2 linked regions of the Lichenibacterium dinghuense genome follow. The protein of the gene in region 2 interacts with the protein of the main gene of each other region in a pairwise test. Links are inferred from orthologs where the notes say so. Each region holds a gene or a part of one and is shown on either strand. Other genes may lie near its edges.

What was found.
Region 1: the proteins of leuS (region 2) and ligA interact in binary tests that used the Escherichia coli proteins (3 or more experiments, as listed by UniProt). The link is inferred for Lichenibacterium dinghuense from one-to-one orthologs.

The regions. Positions count from the first base shown.
Region 1 is NZ_JAJLMN010000001.1:5,274,464-5,281,880, forward strand. Bases 1,750-4,648 are described here. They hold ligA (NAD-dependent DNA ligase LigA), read right to left. Parts: upstream 4,334-4,648; coding sequence 2,165-4,333; downstream 1,750-2,164. Other genes in these bases: L7N97_RS25345 (hypothetical protein), read right to left, coding at 1,750-1,986; L7N97_RS25355 (hypothetical protein), read left to right, coding at 4,573-4,648. Also shown: L7N97_RS25340 (carbohydrate porin), read right to left, coding at 1-1,123; more of L7N97_RS25345, read right to left, coding at 1,330-1,749; more of L7N97_RS25355, read left to right, coding at 4,649-4,773; L7N97_RS25360 (K(+)-transporting ATPase subunit F), read left to right, coding at 4,783-4,872; potassium-transporting ATPase subunit KdpA, read left to right, coding at 4,886-6,601; potassium-transporting ATPase subunit KdpB, read left to right, coding at 6,713-7,417. UniProt on the Escherichia coli protein: DNA ligase that catalyzes the formation of phosphodiester linkages between 5'-phosphoryl and 3'-hydroxyl groups in double-stranded DNA using NAD as a coenzyme and as the energy source for the reaction.
Region 2 is NZ_JAJLMN010000001.1:1,630,034-1,637,735, forward strand. Bases 2,327-5,510 are described here. They hold leuS (leucine--tRNA ligase), read right to left. Parts: upstream 5,155-5,510; coding sequence 2,527-5,154; downstream 2,327-2,526. Other genes in these bases: L7N97_RS07830 (LPS assembly lipoprotein LptE), read right to left, coding at 2,327-2,540; L7N97_RS07840 (hypothetical protein), read right to left, coding at 5,289-5,510. In the rest of the region: L7N97_RS07820 (apolipoprotein A-IV repeat region-like domain-containing protein), read left to right, coding at 1-1,201; L7N97_RS07825 (hypothetical protein), read right to left, coding at 1,421-1,945; more of L7N97_RS07830, read right to left, coding at 2,010-2,326; more of L7N97_RS07840, read right to left, coding at 5,511-5,522; L7N97_RS07845 (hypothetical protein), read left to right, coding at 5,663-6,004; L7N97_RS07850 (hypothetical protein), read right to left, coding at 6,233-6,853; L7N97_RS07855 (SHOCT domain-containing protein), read right to left, coding at 6,951-7,511; L7N97_RS07860 (transglutaminase-like domain-containing protein), read right to left, coding at 7,508-7,702.

The sequences.
Region 1 (7,417 bases), 3.6 Mb from region 2 along the record:
CGCCCGGCGAACCGGACAGCCGCGCGAAGACGCCGACCGCGCCGTCGTCCGTGCCCGGCACGCGGTAGACCATCTGGTCCACCATGCCGTAGATGCCGTCGTTGCCGTGCAGGCGGCCGTTGCCCGACCCCAGGGTGAAACCGGCCGCGGTCGGGATCGTGGCCGCGAAGCTCTCGAAGCTCTCCCAACCGCCGAGCTTGGCGATGCCGGGCAGCAGCTTGCCGTCCTTGTCGCCGTAGCTGTAGGTGGCCTCCGCGATCACGAAGGGCGGGTCCGTCACCCGGAAGTCCGTCCCGTAACGGTCGAGCCTCTGCGGCTCGGCCGTCGCGCCGAAGCGGGCCGCGCCGGCGGGATCGCCGTCGAACACCGCCGCGAGCAGCGTCCAACTCTTGTCCGGCGCGAGCTTCAGGCGGATGCCCGGCGTCGCCAGGGGGTAGGCGGGGCCGCCGCTCGGCAGGTCGTAGCCCGTGATGTTGGGCCAGCCGTAGGTCGAATTGATGAACAGTCCGGCGTATTGGCTGACCAGGAACTCGGTGTCGGCGCCGATCTGGCCGAGCTTCAGGGCCGCGCGGCCGTCGAGCATGGCCTGCTCGAACCAGGCCTCGTAGAGGCGGGTCGAGGGCAGGGCCTCGATGCCGCTGACGAGCGACAGGTTCAGCAGTTCGCTGCGGCTCAGCCCGTCGCCGAAGATCTTGTAGCCGTTGGCGTGCAGCGTCGCGCCGTCGAGGCCGGCGGCCTTCGCGAGGTCGACGTTGACCTGCAGGTCGAGCCGCCCCTCGCCGATCACGCCCTGGCGGATGCCGCCGGCCGGGTTGCCGAGCGTCTCGCCGATAAAGACGAGGCTGTAGGTGACGCCGCACTGCTCCAGGGAGGCGCGGAGGCCGCCGGGGTCGCCGTAGGGGCCGAGCGAGGACTGGATCGACGGGTTGCCCTGCTCCGGCGTGCCCTGCGCCGCGGTCTGGTCGGAGGTCTGCGGCGTTCCGCCGAGGTCGGGCTGGTCGCCCGCACCGGTCGGCGCCGCGGGTGCCGGGGAAGGCGCGGCGGTCTGGGCAGCGGCCGGGGCCGTGGACCACAGGCAGGCCAGGGCGAGGGGGAACAGGACGGTCGGGCAGGCGAGCCGCATGCGTCGGGGTCTCGGGTGGCGCACCACGGCGGGCACGGGCCGACGACGCCTAGCGAGCCTCCGCGACGGGAGGAAGAAGATCGATCCCTCCGCGCCGCATCGGCCGCCTCCTGTGGCGCGCCGCCCACGCCCCGACGCCTCGCGGCCGGCCCGAAAACGGCGAAGGCGGCCCGGAGGCCGCCTTCATCGTCTCGTCGGCACGCGCCTCAGCGGCAGGCTTTCCGCTCGAGGTGGGTGTGATGCGCGTAGGGGCCGCAATTGTAGAGGCCGCGGCGGTAGTGGCGGCGATAGCCGTATCCGTAGCCGGGCGCGTAGCCGACGGAGCGGTATCCGTCCTCGACTCCGAGCCCGTCGCCCTGGCCGTAGCCGTATCCCTGGCCATAGCCGGCGCCGTAGCCATAGCCGTTGTAGCCGGCATCACCGTAGCCGCCGTCACCGTAGCCATAGCCACCGTAACCGCCATACCCGCCGTAGCCGTAGCCGAGCCCGTAACCGAGGCCCAGACCGATGCCGAGCGGCACGCCGTAGCCGAACCGGCGGTAACCGAAACCGCGATAGCCGAAACCGCGATAGCCGAAACCGCGATAGCCGAAGCCACGGTAGCCGAGACCGCCGTAGCCGAACCGACCGCGGCCGAACCCGCCGTAGCCGCCCCGGAACCCGCCGAACCCGCCGCGGAAGCCGCCTGGGCGGAACACGTTGCCGCCGAACCCGCCCCGGCCGAACCCGCCGCCGCCGAAGCCCCGGGCCTGCGCGCTCTCGGTCGTCGCCGCCACCATGGCGCCCAGCGACAGGGCCGCGAGCCCGGCCACCGCCGCCGTCTTGAAGGTCCCCTTGTAGGAACCGAATGACATCGAGATCATGTGCTGTCGTCCTGGAGATGCGCCGTCGGTTCTCGAATGCGGCCTCTCCCGGCGAAGTTCCGCAGAACAGCCCTGCGGCATGCTCAACACTGATCTGTTCATCTCGTGTTCACTTCGCTGGAACACCGGCGATCGCGGCAGTATGGGTGTGCTTACGAAAGTATGTGTGAGTAAGTCCTCAATCTGTCGCCGCCGCCGGGGCCGCATCGACTTCCCCGGCCGGCTCGGTCGACTGCACCGTCCGGCCCTCCGCGAGGGCCAGCCACTCGTCCTCGCTGACGACGTGGAGCCCGAGTTCGCGCGCCTTCTTCTCCTTGGAACCCGCGCCGGGGCCCACCACGACGATGTCGGTCTTCTTGGACACGGAGCCCGACACCTTGGCGCCCAGCGCCTCGGCGCGAGCCTTGGCCTCGTCGCGCGTCATGCGCTCCAGCGAGCCCGTGAAGACGATGACCTTGCCCGAGACCGCGCTCGCGGCCGCGGCGGCCGCCATGGGCTCCGCCGTCACCTCGGCGAGCAGGCTGTCCCATTCCGCCCGGTTGTCGGCGTCGGCGAAGAACTCGGCCAGGGTCTCGGCGGCCGCGTCGCCGAAGCCGTCGATGGCGCGCAGCTCCGACCAGGCCTCCGACGCAGGGTCCGCCGCCGCCGTGCCGGCGGCCGCCACCGCGACCGGCGTGCCGAAGTGCCGCGCGAGGCGCTTCGCGTTGGTTTCCCCGATGCGGCGGATGCCGAGCGCGAACAGGAAGCGGTTCAGCGGCACGGTGCGCCGCGCCGCGATGGCGGCGAACAGGTTGCGCACCGACACGTCGCCGAAGCCCTCGCGGTTGGCGAGGCGCTTCAGCCCGGCCTTGTCGCGCTCCTCCAGCTTGAAGATGTCGGACGGGGTGCGGATCAGGCCCTCGGCGTGGAACAGCGCGATCTGCTTCTCGCCGAGGCCCTCGATGTCGAAGGCGTTGCGCGACACGAAGTGGCGCAGCCGCTCCACCGCCTGGGCGGGGCAGTGGATGCCGCCCGTGCAGCGGCGCACGACATCGGCCTCGCCGGTCTTCTCGTCGACGCCGCGCACCGCGGCCGAGCCGCAGGCCGGGCAGGTGTGCGGGAAGCGGAACGGCTCCGCGCCCGCGGGCCGCAGCTCGGCCACGACCTCGACGATCTGCGGGATCACGTCGCCGGCCCGCTGAACCCGCACCGTGTCGCCGATGCGGACGTCCTTGCGGGCGATCTCGTCCTCGTTGTGCAGCGTCGCATTCTCGACCACGACGCCGCCCACCGTCACGGGCGCGAGCTTGGCGACCGGCGTCAATGAGCCGGTGCGGCCGACCTGGACGTCGATGGCGAGCAGCGTGGTGGTGGCGCGCTCGGCCGGGAACTTGTGCGCCACGGCCCAGCGCGGCGCCCGCGACACGAAGCCGAGCCGCTCCTGGTAGCGCAGGTCGTCGACCTTGTAGACCACGCCGTCGATGTCGTAGGGCAGCGCCGCCCTCTGCAGTTCGATGGCGCGGTAATGCGCGAGCAGGTCTTCCGCCGAGCGGCACAGGATGGTGAGCGGATTGGTGGGCAGGCCGAAGCGGCCGAAGGCCTCGATCGTGCCGCTCTGCGTCGTCGCGGGCAGGGCGGAATGTTCGCCCCAGGCATAGGCGAAGAACTTGAGCGGCCGCTGCGCCGTCACGGCCGGGTCGAGCTGGCGCAGCGACCCGGCCGCGGCGTTGCGCGGGTTGGCGAAGGGCGCGCGGCCCGCCTCGACCACGCGCCCGTTCAGCGCCGCGAAGTCGGGCTTCTCCATGAACACCTCGCCGCGCACCTCAAGGAGCTCCGGCACGCCATCGCCGGCGAGCTCCTCGGGGATGGCCGCCACGGTGCGGACGTTGGCGGTGACGTCCTCGCCCTCGAAGCCGTCGCCGCGGGTGGCGGCCTGCACGAGGCGGCCGTGCTCGTAGCGCAGCGAGCAGGACAGGCCGTCGATCTTCGGCTCGGCCGTGATCGCGAGGGGCGCGTCTGCCGCGAGGCCGAGGAAGCGGCGCACGCGCGCGTCGAACTCCGCCACGTCCTCGTCGGCGAAGACGTTGCCGAGCGACAGCATCGGCACGGCGTGGCGGATCGACCCGAACTTCTCGGAGGGCTTGGCGCCGACCTTCGCAGCCGGGCTCGCGGGAGTCGCGAGCTTCGGGAAGGCGGCTTCGAGCGCGACGAGGCGCCGCTTCAGCGCGTCGTAGTCCGCGTCCGACACGGTCGGGGCGTCGTTCTGGTGGTAGGCGAGGTCGTGCGCCGCGACCTCGGCCGCGATGCGGGTGTGCTCGGGCCGCGCCTGGCGCAGGGTCGCGGGGAGGGCGGGATCTGTGTCGGTCATGGCAGCGGGCAACGCGCGAAGGGTCGGACGGGTCGATCCTGCGACACCGCGGACAGGATGCGGTTAACGGGGGGTCCCGCCGGCGGCAGGATCTTACCCCGACCCTCACCGTCGATCTCCCGATGATGGGGAGGCTGCCGTGCAGGCCGCACCCATCGCGACCGCGCCGGGCGTCGGCTCCGCGCTCCGATCCCTATGGGATCTTTATACGGCGCCCTCCGCGCCTCTCTCGAAATCATATGGCGATCCTGCGATCTCCGTCGGCGCGGCCCGTCGTCGACGGTCCGCAACACTTCAGCGCGCCTGCATCGCGGAAGATGACGCTTCCGGCACGGCCGTCAGTGGATGGACGAGAGATGATGGATGCCGTGTTCGTCTTCGGTGGACTCGCGTTCTTCGCGATCTCCATCTCCTATACTTTCATCTGCGAACGTCTCTGAGGAGGCGACATGTTGTTCGACTACATCCTGGGAGGGATCGTGACGGTCGGCCTCCTGATCTACCTCACCTACGCCCTCGTCCGCCCCGAGCGGTTCTGAAAGCTATCCCCCCATGACGTCCATCGGTTGGCTGCAGATCGCGCTGTTCTGCGCGGTCATCGTCGCGATCACGCCGCTGCTCGGCTCCTACATGACGCTCGTCTTCACGGGCGAGCGCACCTTCCTGTCGCCCGTCCTGCGCCCGGTCGAGCGCGCTCTCTACCGGGTGGCGGGCATCGACGAGGATCAGGAACAGGGCTGGGTCGCCTACCTCGTCTCCATGGTGTTCCTCCACGTCGGCGGGTTCCTGATCCTCTACGTCCTGCTGCGGGTCCAGGGCGCGCTGCCCTTCAACCCGGCCGGTCAGGGCGCGGTCGCGCCGGACCTCGCCTTCAACACCTCCGTCAGCTTCATCACCAACACCAACTGGCAGAGCTACGGCGGCGAGACCACGCTGTCCTACCTGACCCAGATGCTGGGCCTGACGCACCAGAACTTCCTGTCGGCCGCGACCGGGATCGCGCTGGCGGTGGCGCTGATCCGCGGCTTCGCCCGCGCGTCCTCGCGCACCGTGGGCTCCTTCTGGGTCGACCTGACCCGCTGCACTCTCTACGTGCTGCTGCCGATCTGCGTGCCCTACGCGCTCTACCTCGTGTGGACCGGCGTGCCGCAGACGCTCGGCGCCTACGTCGACGCCACCACGCTGGAAGGCGCCAAGCAGACCATCGCGCTCGGGCCGGTGGCGAGCCAGGTCGCCATCAAGATGCTCGGCACCAACGGCGGCGGCTTCTTCAACGCCAACGCGGCTCACCCCTTCGAGGACCCGACGGCGGTGTGCAACTTCGTGCAGATGCTCTCGATCTTCGCGATCGGTGTCGGCCTCACCAACGTCTTCGGCCGCATGGTGGGCGACCAGCGCCAGGGCTGGGCCATCCTGGGCGCCATGGGCGTGCTCTTCGTGGCCGGGGTCGCGGTGCTCTACGCCGCCGAGGCCGCCGGCAACCCGCTCGTGCATGCCCTCGGGGTCGCCGGCGGCAACATGGAGGGCAAGGAGGTCCGCTTCGGCATCGCGGCCTCGGCGCTGTTCGCGGCCGTCACCACGGCGGCCTCCTGCGGCGCCGTCAACGCCATGCACGATTCGCTGACGGCGCTCGGCGGCATGGTTCCGCTCGTCAACATGCAGCTCGGCGAGGTCGTGATCGGCGGCGTCGGCGCCGGCCTCTACGGCATGCTGATCTTCGTCATCATCGCCATCTTCGTGGCCGGCCTGATGGTCGGGCGCACGCCGGAATACCTCGGCAAGAAGATCGAGGCCCGCGAGGTCAAGATGGCCATGCTCGGCATCCTGATCCTGCCGCTGGTGATGCTGGGCTTCACCGCGCTGGCGGTCGTGCTGCCGTCGGCGGTGGCCGGCACCAACAATCCCGGCCCGCACGGCTTCTCCGAGATCCTCTACGCCTACACCTCGGCCGCGGCCAACAACGGCTCGGCCTTCGCGGGCCTGTCCGCCAACACGCTGTTCTTCAACGCGACGCTCGGCATCGCGATGCTGTTCGGCCGCTTCTTCGTCCACATCCCGGCGCTGGCCATCGCCGGGTCCCTGGCGAGCAAGAAGCGCGTGCCGCCCTCGGGCGGCACCCTGCCGACCCACGGCGGGCTGTTCGTGGGACTGCTGGTCGGGGTGATCCTGATCATCGGCGGCCTGACCTTCTTCCCGGCGCTCGCGCTCGGGCCGGTGGTCGAGCATTTCGCCGGCGCGGCCGGGCAGACCTTCGCCTCCGCGCCCTGACCTCGACCGACGCAGAGGCCGGCCGGGCGCCGTGCGCGCCCGGCCGGCCCGCGGCCCTCGGGGCCGCACCCTCCCATTCTCCCGCATCTTCCGCTTCCCGGAGCCACATCGATGGCCAAGACGCAGTCCAGCATCCTCGACGCCCGCATCCTCGGGCCGGCGGTCGGCGGTGCCTTCAAGAAGCTCGACCCGAGGCTTCAGATCAAGAACCCCGTCATGTTCGTGCTGGAGGTCGTTGCGGCGCTGACCACGGTGCTGCTGGTCCGCGACGCCGTCACGGGCGGCCCCGACCTCGGCTTCTCCTTCCAGATCGTGCTCTGGCTGTGGTTCACCCTGCTCTTCGCCAACTTCGCCGAGGCGACGGCGGAGGGGCGCGGCAAGGCTCAGGCCGAGAGCCTGCGCCGCACCCGCACGGAGACGCAGGCCAAGCTGCTGACCGGGGCGGGCGCCGCGGTGGGCGGCCCGCGTGGGCTCTACGAGGTGCGGCCGGGCGCCGGCCTCAAGGTCGGCGACGTCGTGCTGGTCGAGGCGGGCGACATCATCCCGTCCGACGGCGAGGTCATCGAGGGCGTGGCCTCGGTCAACGAGGCCGCCATCACGGGCGAGTCCGCGCCCGTCATCCGCGAGTCGGGCGGCGACCGCTCGGCCGTGACGGGCGGCACGCAGGTCCTGTCCGACTGGATCCGCGTCCGCATCACCGCCGCGGCCGGCTCGACCTTCATCGACCGCATGATCTCGCTCGTCGAAGGCGCGGAGCGCCAGAAGACGCCGAACGAGATCGCGCTCAACATCCTGCTGGCCGGCCTCACGATCATC
Region 2 (7,702 bases):
CGCGGGCGCGCTGGAGGAGCACCACCGCGCCCTGGCGGCCTCGGCCGACGAGCTGCGCGCCACCCACGACGCGGTGGAGTCCGAGATCGAGCGCCGCCGCATCGCGCTCGACGCTCTGGCGTCGAGCATCGGCGACCGCACGGGCGACCTCGACGCCGCCATGGGCCACTTCACCGCCGTGATCGACGAGACGCTGGGCGCCGCGGAAAGCCGCGCGCGCGACCTCGGCGCCTACCTGGCCGAGGCCGCCCAGGCGGCCGCGGGCGCGGTGGGCGACCACTTCGACGAGGTGCGCTCCGCCGCGGGCCGCGAGGGCGACAAGGCCGCCGCCGCCCTGGAGGAGGCCTATGCCGGCGCGGTGCGCGACATGGAGCGCCTGTTCTCGGAGGCGGTCGAGCGGTTCCGCGGCTCGGCCGGCGAGGTGCAGGCCATGGCGGCCGACATCGCCCGCCGCTTCGAGGAAGCCCGCGACGACCTCCAGCGCGCCACGATCGAGCTGCCGCGCGAGACGGCCGAGCAGGCCGCGGAGGTCCGCCGCGTCATCGGCCAGCAGGTCGAGGCGCTGGAAGCCCTCACGGCGCTGATCGCCCACGTGGGCGACGGCGAGGCGGTCGCCGAAGTGCCGCGCGAGCGGCCCGCGGCGCCGGCCCTGCCCGCGCCCGCCCCGGCGCTGCCGGCCCCCGCGGCGCCCGCCCCGGCGCCGAAGGGCGGCAAGCGCGGCGGCTGGCTGTCCGACCTCCTCGCCAAGGTCGACCGCGACGACGCGGCCGACGCGGCCACGCGGGCGGAGGCGGCGCTGCCCGGGACGGTCCCGGCGGCTCCCCCGGTGCTGGCCGGCGGGAGCGGCGGCACCGCGGGCGCGCTCGCGGCGCTCGACAGCGTGGCGAGCGACATCGGGCGGCTGATGTCCGACGGCGCCCTGATGGACGCCTGGGACCGCCACGCGCGGGGCGAGCGCGGCGCCTTCACGGAGCGGCTCTACACGCCGGCCGGCCAGGCGAGCTTCGCCGAGATCCGCCGCCGCTACGACGCGGATGCGGCCTTCCGCGAGACCGTGGACCGCTACCTCGGCGAGTTCGAGCGGCTGCTGCGGGGTGCCGGCGAGGGCGACGCGGGCGCGGCGCGGGTGCGCGGCATCGTCGACTCGGCGACGGGCAAGGTCTACGTGCTCCTGGCCCACGCGGCGGGGCGGCTCGTCTGAGCCGCACCGCCGGGGCGGTCACGCACTCTTCGAGCGGGGGGTTCGACCTGCACGGTCCCTCTTCCCCGCTTCGCCCGACCGTATCCACGCGTCTCGACGGCCGGCAGGTGTCCCCCCTTCTCCCCTCGCGGGAGAAGGGGGACGTGGTGGAGGGAGCAGACCGGGTGCGACCGTGCCTGTCCCGGAAGCCGTAGAGTCCCGGTCAGCGCGCGGAAAGGATCATCGATCCTCCAGCGCTTCCTTGAGCTGCTCCTTGTTCATCTTGGAGCGGCCGGGGATGTCCCGCTCCTGAGCGCGCCTGTAGAGGTCGGCCTTGCTGTCCTCGCCGCCACCGCCGTGATGGCTGTCGTGGTGGCGCGCTTCGGCGGTCTTCTCGGCGACGTCCTTCGGCTGGGCCGAGTGCTGCCGGCCCTTCTTCGTGTCGCGGCGCTTCTTGTCGGAGGTGCGCTCGTATTCGGCGTCCGTGAGCTTGTCGCGCGCCTCCTGGGGCAGGTAGCGCTCGCCCGTGTCGCCGCTCTTCTTGCCGGACTTCGTGCCCCAGTCCTCCTCGCCCCACTGGACGAGGTGGTTGTCCTCCGACTTCTTCCCCTCGTAGCCGCCGCCCTCGTGCTTGTATTCCTGCACGGCCATCTGGGCCTTGCGGGCGGACCATTGGCCGGGCTTGCCGCCCTTGTCGCCCTCGGTGACCTCCTCCTTCACCTTCTCCCAGAGCTTCGGGTCGGTCTTCTTGGCGGTCTCGGACATGGCTCGGCTCCCGGCGGCGTCGGGAGCACAACGCGCGCCGGCGGAGGCCGCCGGGGCTGCGACGTCAGGGCGCGGCCCGCAGGCCCCCGATCTTCGCGGCGATCTGCGTCGTGAGCTGGTCGGCCAGGACCTTGGCGTCGCGGATCTCGGCGTCGCGCGCCGCGCGGATGTTGGCGAAGCGCTGGGACGAGCGGTCGTAGGTGGCGAAGCTCGTGGTCGTGCCCTTGGCGACCGGCGGGCCGCCCTCGATCGGCAGCAGCGTCCAGGTCACGTCCGTCACCACGGTCGCGTCCTGGGCGCGCTGCGTCGTGATGTCGACCAGCGCCGTCTGCACGCGCTCGGCGGTGCTGAGCTGCAGGCGGTAGCGCGGCGCAGGCCTGGAGCCCGTGCCGTTGAGGTCGGTGATCAGCTCGTCGCGCAGGTAGTGGCCGAGCCTGTCCGGCACGGGGTCGACCGCGATGGCGCGCAGGTCCTCGCCCATCGTGCCCCCGCGGGCCGCGTAAAGCGGCGCGAAGCAGCCCCCGAGCCCCCCCGCCGTGCCGGCGAGCAGGACGGCGGCGAGCAGGCGGGACGGCAGGCTCTCAGACCACGACATTGACGATCCTTCCGGGGACCACGATGACCTTCTTGGGCACCCGCCCGTCGAGCGCCTGCACGACCGCGTCGAAGCCGAGCGCCGCGGCCTCGACCGCCTTGGCGTCCGCGTCGCGCGGCACCGTCACCTCGGCGCGGCGCTTGCCGTTGATCTGCACCGGCAGCACGATCGTGTTCTCGACCGTGATGGCCCGGTCCGCCGCGGGCCAGGGCGTCTCGGCGACGGGCGTGTCGTGGCCGAGCGCGGCCCAGCAGCTTTCCGCGAGGTGCGGCATGAAGGGAGCGATGATCTGGGCCAGGATGCCCGCCGCCTCGCCGTAGGCGCGGGCCAGCGCCGAGCCCGCCGCCACCGGCGCCTCGGTCGAGGCGATGGCGGCCGACAGCGCGTTCGACAGCTCGTAGACGTGGGCCACGCAGCGGTTGAAGCGCAGCCGCTCGATGTCCTCCTCGACGCGGATCAGCGCGCGGTGGGCGGCCTTGCGCACCTCGAGCGCGCGGGCCGCGTCGTCGACGCCGTCCGGCTCGCCCTCCGACGCGCGCTTGAGCTCGCCGACGAGGCGCCACAGGCGCTGCACGAACTTGCCCGAGCCCTGCACGCCCTCCTCGGTCCAGATGACGTCGCGGTCGGGCGGGCTGTCCGACAGCATGAACCAGCGCGCCGTGTCGGCCCCATAGGAGCCGATGATGTCGTCGGGGTCGACGACGTTGCGCTTGGATTTCGACATCTTCTCGATGGAGCCGATGGCGACGCTCGCGCCGTCGGCGAGCCGCGTCGCGCGCCGCTCGGCGCCCGCCCCCTCGATGCGGATCTCCTCTGGGCTGACCCAGGCGCCCTCGGGCCCGCGGTAGGTCTCGTGCACCACCATGCCCTGGGTGAACAGCCCGCGGAACGGCTCGGCGAGGCTCAGCATCCCCACCTCGCTCATCGCGCGGGTGAAGAAGCGCGAATACAGGAGGTGCAGGATCGCGTGCTCGATGCCGCCGATATACTGGTCGACGGGCAGCAGGCGGTCGGCGACGGCCGGGGTCGTCGGCGCGGCCGCGTTCCAGGGGTCGGTGAAGCGCGCGAAGTACCAGGACGAATCGACGAACGTGTCCATCGTGTCGGTCTCGCGCCGGGCGGAGGCGCCGCAGCTCGGGCAGGCGACGTGATTCCAGGTCGGGTGGCGATCCAGCATGTTGCCGGGCGCGTCGAAGTCGACGTCCTCGGGCAGGTGAACGGGCAGGTCCGCCTCCGGCACCGGCACGGTGCCGCAGCTGTCGCAGTGGATCACCGGGATCGGGCAGCCCCAGTAGCGCTGGCGCGAGATGCCCCAGTCGCGCAGGCGGAAGTTCACCTGCCGGCTCGCCTGCGGGGCATCGCCGACCGCGACGGCTTCAAGGCGGCGCGCCACCTCCTCCTTGGCCTCGGGCACGGTCATGCCGTCGAGGAAGCGCGAGTTGACGAGGCGGCCGTCCTCCGTGAAGGCGACGTCGCCGATCGTGAGCGCAGCGGGGTCGGTGCCGGGCGGGCACACGACCGGCGTCACCGGCAGGCCCTTCAGGCGCGCGAAGTCGAGGTCGCGCTGGTCGTGGGCCGGGCAGCCGAAGATGGCGCCCGTGCCGTAGTCCATCAGCACGAAGTTCGCGACGTAGACGGGCAGCTCCCAGGACGCGTCGAACGGGTGGCGCGCGCGGATGCCGGTGTCGTAGCCCTTCTTCTCGGCCGTCTCCAGCGCCGCCACCGAGGTGCCGAGCCGCCGGCAGTCGTCGATGAAGGCTTTGAGCGCCGCGTCCTTGGCCGCCGCCGCCCTGGCCAGCGGGTGGTCGGCCGAGACCGCGAGGAAGCTCGCGCCGAACAGCGTGTCGGGCCGCGTCGTGTAGGCGCGCAGCTCCGTCTCGCCGGCGGGCACTGTCGCGGGGTCGAGCTGCCAGCGGATCGTCAGCCCCTCCGAGCGGCCGATCCAGTTGCGCTGCATCAGACGCACCTTCTCGGGCCACTCGGTCAGCGTGTCGAGCCCGTCGTGGAGCTCCTGGGCGTAGTCGGTGATCTTGAGGAACCACTGGGTCAGCTCGCGCTGCTCGACGAGCGCGCCCGAGCGCCAGCCGCGCCCGTCCACCACCTGCTCATTGGCCAGCACGGTGTTGTCGACCGGGTCCCAGTTGACCTTGGACGTCTTGCGCTGCGCGAGGCCGCCCTTCAGGAAGGCCAGGAAGATGCGCTGCTGCTGTTCGTAATAGGAGGGGTCGCAGGTCGCGACCTCGCGCGCCCAGTCGATCGACAGGCCCATGCTCTTCAGCTGGGCCCGCATGGTGGCGATGTTCCTGTAGGTCCATTCCGCCGGATGCGTCTTGTTCTGCATCGCGGCGTTCTCGGCCGGCAGTCCGAAGGCGTCCCACCCCATCGGGTGGATGACGTTGAAACCCTTGGCGCGGCGGTAGCGCGCCACGGCGTCGCCCATGGCGTAGTTGCGCACGTGGCCCATGTGGATGCGCCCCGACGGATAGGGGAACATCTCCAGCACGTAGTATTTCGGCCTGGGATCGGCGTTCGAGGCCTCGAAGCAGCGGCGCTCCGCCCACACGGCCTGCCAATGGGCCTCGGATGTGCCTGCGTGGTAGCGGTCGTTGAACATCATCAGCCGTCGAATAGGACCTTGGGACAGCGCGCGCGGCGCGGCATCCCGCGGTTTACATCAGCTCGGCCGACTTGTCCCGGCGCGTGGGCCCGCGCTCAAGGAACACGACGATGGTTAACGGAAGGCTTCGCTCAGCCTCCCGCGATCAGCCCGTGCTCGACGGCGTAGCCGCGCGCGGCCGCGAAGGCGGACCAGACGAACAGCTCCGCGTCCTTCTCCGGCAGGGCGGGCGTGCCCTCGACGCTGCCGGCGCTGAGCAGCGCCGAATGCGAGCGCAGCTCGTCCAGCGTGAAGATGACCCAATGCCCGGTCGCGTTCTCGACCTGCAGGCTCGTGCCGCCGACGCGCTTGATGTCGAGTGCCATGGCGATCGTTCCTCCGGGCCGCCCCGCGCGGCGTCGGGCCTCCAACGCCAGGAAGCGGTTTCCGGTGCCGCCGTTCCACTGCAACCTTCCACGCGGGCGCGGCGTCACGCCATCGGCGAACCCCGCCCCGTGGAGGCCCCATGTCGATCTTCCTGCGCACCGGAGACCCGCAAGCGCTCGCGGCGCGGTTCAACGGCCTCATCGCCGCCCGCGAGATCTCGGCCTGGACGGTCGACCGCTTCGGCAACTACTTCCACGACGTGCCGCACTGGCACTACGCGGCCTTCTTCAACCCCGTGATCCTCGGCGACGGGCTGCGCCTCAACCTGCACTTCATCGACAAGAGCTGCGACCGCCGCTTCTGCTTCGCGGAGCTGCACGGCGCCATGCTGCAGGCGCTGCTGCAGCACTGCCGCGACCGCTTCCACGACGCCCACGTGTCGCGCGGGCCGGACTACGGCGACGAGCCCTTCGAGGGGTGATGATTTTCGAGCGATGAGCTCGGGTTCCGACCGCTCGGTCGCACCCGGTCCGCCTCCTCCACCGGCCTTCGGCCGGTCCGCCTCCTCCGTCGCACGGAGGGGGATCGAGGCGGGCGTTGAGCGCTGATCCTCCTCTGCGGAGCCAAAGGAGGGGGACCATGCGAAGCATGGTGGAGGAGGCCGACGGGGCGCGACCGCGCCAGTCATCCGGAAGCCGCAGGACCCCCGTCAGCCGGCCGTGGTGTCCACCGAGGTCCAGCGCGTCGGCGGGTTGCGGTCGAGGACGTCGAGCGTCTGGCGCAGGTGCCAGTCGAGCGCGGCCGCGAAGGTCAGGCGCACGAAGTCGCGCGGGCGGTGCGGCCATTCGCCGAAGCCGTGGAAGACGTGGATGCCGTCCGCCATCATGACGGCGTCGCCGTCGCGCAGCGTGCGGTCCTGGTAGATCGACACCAGGGCGGGCCGCGGCGGCTTCGGCAGCACGATCACCGCGGGGAACACCACCTGCGGCTCGGCGGCGGGCCGCGCGCGGGCGACGGCGACGCGCGGGCGGGCCCGCCGCACGGCGAGGACGGCATGGACGCGGTGCGGCCGCGGCGCCAGCCTGATCCGGAGCGGCCGCGCGTGCGACGCGGCCCAGATGCGGCGCGCGTGGCGGTGGCGATGGACCGGAGCGGCCGCCGGCACGTCCAAGCTTTGCAGGGCGGGCTGGGGCTCGGGCCAGAACGTGTCGCGCCGCAGGCCGAGGTCGCCCCCCGCCTCCGCGGCGCGGGCGAGGCCCAGGACGGCGCCGAGCGCGAGCAGCACGAAGAGGGCACGGGCGGAGCGGGACCGTTCGAGGAGGGCGCGCATGCGGGCGATCCGGGGTGGAGGGGCGGCTCCCGCGTGCGGGACCTCCGACGCCTATCATCCGACCGTCCCCGCGCCCTCCTGCGCGGTTAAAGTTGAGTTAACGGTCGACCACCGCGAGGCCGTCGAGGTCCACCGTGCCGTCGTCGGCCGTGAAGGCGAGGTGCCCGCCGCGGCTCGAGGACTGCGACACGCCGAAGATGCGGTGGCGGCCCGTGTCGTAGAGCGTGACGCGGCCGTCCCGCTCGAGCACCAGGCGCCGCGCTTCCGCGAAATAGGCGTAGCGCGTCCCGTTCTGCGACCCCGAGGCCGAGGGCGAGCCCAGAGCGGCGGGCCATCGCTCGCCGCCCTCCTCGCGTGCCGGCCCCGGCCCCTGGCCCTGCCGCTGACCCGCGGACACGGCGGCCGGCACCGCGGGCTCCGGCGCCGCCCGCTCCGCGAGGTCGGCGCAGGCGGCGGCCACGCGGGCCTTCAGCGCGTGGTCGAACATCGCGCCGATCTGCAGCATGCCGCCCGACCACTGCCCCATGCCGCCGAGCTCCGGGTGGGAGAACTGCGCCATGCGCCCGCCACCGCGCCGCATCGCGTCCCACAGCGCCGCGACCGCGCCCGCGCTGAAGCCGTGGCGGGCCGCGACGGCCTCGATCTCCGCCCCGGTCACGGCTCGGCCCGCACGGCCTGGGTGGTGACGCCGGAATCAGTGCCGCCGTCGGCCTCGATCCACACCTTCGGCGGGTCGTATTCGACGTCGCCGAAGGGGCTGGCGAAGGCGACCTCGGCGGCGTCGCGGCCGATGCCGATCCGCACGATGCCGTCCGGCGCCGACTTGCGCGTGGGGTCGAACAGGTACCA